Regions from separate parts of the Roseateles sp. P5_E4 genome, predicted to be linked through region 2. Evidence: predicted binding sites of a transcription regulator. Region 2 holds the regulator's gene; the other holds the start of a gene.
What was found. Region 2 encodes NrdR, which represses ribonucleotide reductase genes. Its sites were predicted from a motif close to CACNANATNTNGTG; they were not measured.
Positions count from the first base shown of each region.

Region 1: a site for NrdR is predicted at 1,519-1,532, ahead of ACXJLH_RS07055 (ribonucleoside-diphosphate reductase subunit alpha). Genes of this name have one in related genera too.

Region 1 is NZ_JBFUMS010000002.1:966,128-969,533, reverse strand. Features, by position in the region: gene ACXJLH_RS07055 (ribonucleoside-diphosphate reductase subunit alpha) at 1-1,286, opposite strand, end outside; gene ACXJLH_RS07050 (sigma-54-dependent transcriptional regulator) at 1,769-3,217, opposite strand; gene ACXJLH_RS07045 (sensor histidine kinase) at 3,214-3,406, opposite strand, start outside.
Region 2 is NZ_JBFUMS010000001.1:557,452-560,857, forward strand. Features, by position in the region: gene ACXJLH_RS02345 (transglycosylase SLT domain-containing protein) at 1-161, shown strand, start outside; ZMP/ZTP riboswitch at 181-306, shown strand; gene glyA (serine hydroxymethyltransferase) at 366-1,619, shown strand; gene nrdR (transcriptional regulator NrdR) at 1,631-2,074, shown strand; gene ACXJLH_RS02360 (GspH/FimT family pseudopilin) at 2,232-2,783, shown strand; gene ACXJLH_RS02365 (type IV pilin protein) at 2,897-3,367, shown strand; gene ACXJLH_RS02370 (pilus assembly FimT family protein) at 3,370-3,406, shown strand, end outside.

The DNA of each region.
Region 1 (3,406 bases), on a different contig from region 2:
CTCTTGCCGTTGGTGCCCTTGATGTGCGAGCCCAGCGCGCGCACCGGGGTCCAGTCATTGCCCAGGCCGCCGGCGAACTTGCTCAGCAGGGCGTTCTCCTTCAGGGCCTCGTAGATGCCGTCGAGGTCATCGCTGACCGTCGTCAGGTAGCAGCTCGACAGCTGCGAGCGGCGCGTGCCGGCGTTGAACAGCGTCGGCGTGCTGGACATGAAGTCGAAGCTCGACAGCACTTCGTAGAACTCGATGGCGCGGGCTTCGCGGTCGATCTCGCCAAGCGCCAGGCCCATGGCCACGCGCATGAAGAAGGCCTGGGGCAGCTCGATGCGCTGCTCTTCGATGTGCAGGAAGTAGCGGTCGTACAGCGTCTGCAGGCCGAGGTAGTCGAACTGCAGATCGCGCTCGGGCTTGAGCGCCGCACCCAGCTTGGTCAGGTCGTACTGGGCCAGCTTCTCGTCCAGCAGTTCGGCCTTCACGCCCTTCTTGATATAGCCGGGGAAGTACTCGGCATAGCGCTGGGTCATCTCGCCCTGCAGCACCTCGCCGCCGAGGATCTCGCGGCGGATCGTGTGCAGCAGCAGGCGCGCGGTGGCGCGGCTGTAGCCCGGGTCCTTCTCGATCAGCGTGCGCGCGGCCAGGATGGCGGCCTTGTAGACCTCGTCGATGGCGACGCCGTCGTACAGATTGCGCTGGGTCTCGGCCAGCACGGGATCGGGCTTCACATCGGCGCCGAGGTTCTCGCAAGCGGAGGCGATCAGCGACTTCAGCTGGCCGAGGTCCAGCGGACGACGCTCGCCGCGGTCCACCACCATCACCGTCGGTTCGGCCGCACGCGTGGCCTCGCCTTGAGCGGCACGCTCCTGCGTACGACGCTCGCGGTACAGCACATAGGCGCGGGCGACTTCGTGGTTGCTGCTGCGCATCAGGCCCAGCTCGACCTGGTCCTGCACATCTTCAATATGGAAGGTGCCGCCGCTCGGACGCGAACGCAGCAGGGCGCGCACGACGTTCTGGGTCAGCTGCTCCACCGTCTCGCGCACGCTGGCCGAGGCGGCGCCGCTGGTGCCGTGCACGGCCAGAAAGGCCTTCATCAGCGCGACGGCGATCTTGCTCGGTTCGAACGAGACCACGGCGCCGTTGCGACGAATGATCTGGTAGGCCTGGTAGCTCGTCAGCGTGGGAGCGCTGGCGGCAGACGCGTCGGATCCAAACGCAACCGGGGATGCCGAGGAGAGCGGAGAGAGCGAGGCGGCGGAGGTGGCCTGGCCCGTGGCGGCTTCATGCAGCATGAGGGAATCCTTTATCGAGAAATGACGGGCAAATGCGCGGCATCAACCCGAAGGTCGGGCCAGCGCATCGTGCGGTGCTTCAGTGGGGTATTTCGTCCCTGCCGCTCCATTGCCAGGCCGGCGTTTCGGCTTGGTCCCCGGGCGCTTTGCTGCCGTGGCCAAGCCACTGCAAACAGCGAATCCGAGGGGATGGTCATGGGGTCGACTGGCTCAGCAGGATATCACGAAGGAACACTATATCTATGGCCCCCGCCGTCCTCAAGCACTACCGCTAGTGTCAAACCCTGGCCGCGATTTCTCTGGACAAATGCCCTGCGCGCGCCTTTGCCCGATCAGATCGGGGCTTGCAACCGGCAACCCGCATCAACACTGGGCTGGCGGGCCGAAGCGGGCCGCAAGGCCGCGCCAGCGCTGCGTCCGAGCAAGCGCTCTATAGCCTCGCCGCAGATTCAAGCAGGGCAAATCCCGAGAAGGTTTTTCTTTCAGCTGTCACCAGCCGAGATCGCAAGCCGCGCCATGCGGTAGCGGATCTGGCGCAGCGACAGCCCGAGGCTGGCTGCCGCGGCCGTGCGGTTGAAGCGGTGCAGCTCCAGCGCTCGCAGCAGAATGGCGCGCTCGACCTCGTCGAGATAGCGCGCCAGGTCCGACGGCAATTCCTCGGGCAGGGACACGCCCTCGGCCACTGGTGCCGCCCCCAGGGGGGTGTCCAGCGCGGCGAACTGCGACTCGCTGCGGTCCTCGTCCAGCAGCGTGTCGGGCAGGCCAAGATCGTCGGCGTCGATCCACTCACCGCCCGCCAGCGCCAGCGCGCGGTGCAGCAGGTTCTCGAGCTCGCGCACATTGCCGGGAAAGGCATAGCGCGACAGCGTCTGCAGCGCACCCACCGTCAGTCGCGGCGCTGGTGACACGCCGGCGTCCTGGGCGATGCGGGTCAGCACCCGGGTGCTGATCAGGCCCAGGTCCTCCAGGCGCTCGCGCAGCGGCGGCACGCGGATCTGGATGACGTTGAGGCGGTAGAACAAGTCCTGGCGGAAGCGCCCCGCCGCCACCTCGGCGGACAGATCCTTGTGCGTCGCGCTGAGGATGCGCACATTGATCGGCGTCTCGGCGGTGGCGCCGACCGGCCGCACCGAACGCTCCTGGATGACGCGCAGCAGCTTGCTTTGCATGGCCAGGGGCAGGTCGCCGATCTCATCGAGGAAGAGCGTGCCGCCATCCGCCGCCTGGAAGAAGCCCTCGCGGTCCTCGTTGGCACCGGTGAACGCGCCCTTGCGGTAGCCGAAGAACTCGGCCTCCAGCAGGTTCTCGGGAATGGCGCCGCAGTTGACGGCGATGAAGCCCTGCTCGGCGCGCACGCCGTGGTCGTGGATGGCCCGCGCCACCAGCTCCTTGCCGGTCCCGGATTCACCCTGCACCAGCACCGGCGCCATGCTGCGCGCCACCTTGTCGATCAGCGAGCGAACCGCGCGGATGGCCGGTGATTCACCCACCAGGCGCAGCGCCGACGCCGGCATTGCCACGCTTTTTTCTTGCGCCGCCGGGCTGGGATCGGGCGCCACGCGGCCCAGTGCCGAACCGACGACAAGGCGGAACTGGCGCAGGTCCACCGGCTTGGTCAGGTAGTCGTAGGCGCCGGCCTTCAAGGCCTCCACCGCGTTCTCGGCCGAGCCGAACGCCGTGATGACGATGGCCTTCTCGGGTCGGCCGGCCTGCTCCAGCCAGCGCAGCAATGCCAGGCCCGAGCCGTCGGGCAGCTTCATGTCGGTGATGACGGCGCTGTAGGTCTGGGCCTGCAGATGCGCCAGCGCCTCGGCCACCGTGCCCGCACTGTCGATCTCATAGCCTTCACGCAGCAACGTCAGCTCGTAGAGCGTGCGCAGATCGGGCTCGTCGTCGACGACCAGCAGGCGCGGGAGCGTGGCAGTAGTCATGCAGAGGATGCAGATGGGGGCGTGCGCAGTCGAACGCAGAACTCGTTGGCCGCCGCGTCAGTGGCGCGGCGGTAGTCGATGCGGGCGCCATGACGCTCGCACAGTTCACGGCAAATGTAGAGGCCCAGGCCCGAACCGCGGCTGCGTGTCGAGAAGAAAGGCTCGAACAGATGGCGCTCGATCTCATGC
Region 2 (3,406 bases):
ACACAGGCTATGCGGGCCGCGTGCTGGCCGAGCACGACCTGCTGAAGGCGGTCGCGGCCGGCCGCACGGTGCCGACCATGACGACCGTCCGGCCGCTGGTGCGCGAAGCGGCGTCTGCCCCCTCGACCGGCGACTCCGCCCAGGTGGCCCTGCTGCGCTGAGGCGCGGCTGACATACACTGAGCATTCACGCGACTGGCGATCAGGGTCACTAGCTGACCTGAGGTGGGCCACCACCGGGGAGCGTGAGGCGGCTGTCCTCTGTCGACATGACAACCGCTATCAGCCGTTCGCCTGGGCAGCCTTGGGACATCACGCCTGCCGTGACCGCCGGGGATTCACCGCCTGACCTTCGGAAACACCAGCATGTTTGACCGCAACACCTCCACCCTCGCCTTGGTCGACCCCGAACTCTGGACCGCCGTCCAGAACGAGAACCGCCGCCAGGAAGACCACATCGAGCTGATCGCCAGCGAGAACTACACCTCGCCGGCCGTCATGCAGGCCCAGGGCAGCCAGCTGACCAACAAGTACGCCGAGGGCTACCCCGGCAAGCGCTACTACGGTGGCTGCGAGTACGTCGACGTCGTCGAGCAACTGGCCATCGACCGCCTCAAGGCATTGTTCGGCGCCGAATACGCCAATGTGCAGCCCAACTCGGGCTCGCAGGCCAACCAGGGCGCCTTCTTCGCGCTGCTGCAGCCGGGCGACACCATCATGGGCATGAGCCTGGCCGAAGGCGGCCACCTGACCCACGGCATGGCGCTGAACATGAGCGGCAAGTGGTTCAACGTCGTCAGCTACGGCCTGGACGCCAATGAAGCGATCGACTACGACGCCATGGAAGCCCTGGCCCGCGAGAAGAAGCCCAAGCTCATCATCGCTGGCGCCTCGGCCTACTCGCTGCGCATCGACTTCGAGCGCTTCGGCAAGATCGCCAAGGAGATCGGCGCCTACTTCATGGTCGACATGGCCCATTACGCCGGCCTGATCGCCGCGGGCGTCTATCCCAACCCCCTGCCCCACGCCGACGTCGTCACGTCCACCACGCACAAGAGCCTGCGCGGCCCGCGCGGCGGCATCATCCTGACGAACGACGAGGCCATCGCCAAGAAGATCAACTCGGCCATCTTCCCCGGCATCCAGGGCGGCCCGCTGATGCACGTCATCGCCGGCAAGGCCGTGGCCTTCAAGGAAGCCCTGACGCCCGAGTTCAAGGTCTACCAGGAGCAGGTCGTCAAGAACGCCAAGGTGCTGGCCGACACGCTGATCGAGCGCGGCCTGCGCATCGTCTCCGGCGGCACGGAGAGCCACGTCATGCTGGTGGACCTGCGTCCCAAGAACCTGACGGGCAAGGAAGCCGAGGCCATCCTGGGTGCCGCCCACATGACCTGCAACAAGAACGGCATCCCCAACGACCCGCAAAAGCCCATGGTCACCAGCGGCATTCGCCTGGGCACGCCGGCCATGACGACGCGCGGCTTCAAGGAGGAGCAGGTGCGCCAGACGGCCCACCTGATCGCCGATGTGCTGGACAAGCCGCATGACGAGGCCAACCTGGCCGCCGTGCGCGAGAAGGTTGCGGCGCTGACGGCCGCCTTCCCGGTCTACCGCGGCTAAGTCGAGCCTCAATGCGCTGCCCGTTCTGCTCTCACACCGAAACCCAGGTCGCCGAGACCCGGGAGTCGGATGAGGGTGACGTCGTCCGGCGCCGGCGCCGCTGCCTGTCCTGCGACAAGCGCTTCACGACCTATGAGCGGGCCGACATCGCCATGCCATCGGTCGTCAAGAAAGATGGGCGGCGCGCCGATTTCGACGCGTCCAAGCTGCGTGCCTCCATGCAGCTGGCCCTGCGCAAGCGGCCGGTCAGCGTCGAGCAGATCGATGCGGCCATCAACCGCATCGAGGAGAAGCTGCTCGCCAGCGGCGCCCGCGAGCTCGCGTCCACGCGACTGGGCGAGCTGGTCATGCGCGAGCTCAAGCGCATCGACAAGGTCGCCTACGTGCGATTTGCGTCGGTGTACCGCAGCTTCGAGGACGTCGACGAGTTCCGCCAGCTGATCCGCGAGATCTGATACCGGGTTGACCCTATCCCCCGGCGGGGGGAGATGAGGGGGAGACGAGGGGGACGGGGCACCCGCCACCCCTCTTCGTTCCGCCTTTGGGGGGAAAGACGCGGTGAGCCCCGCTTCCTAGAGTTCGTTCCATCAACAACGAACCCAGGGAAGCACCATGAACCGCACCGCCAACACCCGTCGCAGCAACCGTGGTTTCACGCTGGTGGAGCTCTGCGCCAGCGTCGGCATCTGCGCCGCCCTGCTCGGCCAGGCCGTGCCGGCCATGGGCACGATGCGCCAGCAGCAGCAACTGCGCGTCAGCGCGGACACCCTGGCCAGCGACCTGCGCCTGGCGCGCAGCGAAGCGGCGCGGCTGAGCGACTCGGTCTACTTCCGCGTCAGCGGCAAGGGCGCCAACGCCTGCTATGTGATGTACATCGGCACCCGGAACGATTGCGATTGCACTGGCGGCAAGCCCGTGTGCAAGAGCCAGAGCAGCCAGGTGATCAAGGCCGAGTGGCTGCCGACGAGCCAGCCGGTGCGCCTGAGCAGCAACGCCGAGACGCTCGAGTTCCAGCATCGCCAAGGCCTGGTGACGCAGACCGGCAGCATCGACCTCGCACTGAATGGCGGACAGACCATCCGCCAGGTGGTGGCCATCACCGGCCGGGTGCGCAGCTGCTACGTCGGCGCCGCCAAGGTCAGCGGCATGCCCAAGTGCGCCTGAGTGCACCGGTCGGTCGCCCTTCATTCGTGGTGGATGCCGACGAGCGGCATAACTCGGGGGACAAGCGGCTGAAATGTTACTGATCGTTGTGACGTAGTGCCGAAAATCGGTCGATGTGCTTCCGTTCCTGTTCGCGACGCCGTGGCTTTTCGCTCATCGAACTGATGGTCGTGCTGGTCATTGCCGGCATCCTCGCCGCAATCGCCTACCCCGCCTACACCTCGCACCTCCTGCGTGGTCGTCGCGCTGACGCCATTTCGGCGCTGACCGTCATCATGCAGGCGCAGGAACGTTATCGCGGCAATCGAAGCAGCTACGCGTCTTCAGCGACCACCCTGGTGCCGGAAATCGCGAAGGTCGCACCGCTATATGACATCAAGATCTCCGCCGGCAGCAATGGCGACTTCGATATTGGCTATGTCGTCACCGCCACGCCGGTTGCGGGAAGCAAGCAGGCCGCCGACGTGACGTGCAAGTCCTTGGTGGTGGAGCTGAAAGGCGCAACGCCGTTTTATTCCGCGACTGGCGACCCTACCAACAGTGGGACGGACAGCGAAACCACCGCCCAATGCTGGCCTCGATAGTCATGAAAAATCACTTTCATGCCCTGAAAGCTCGCATAG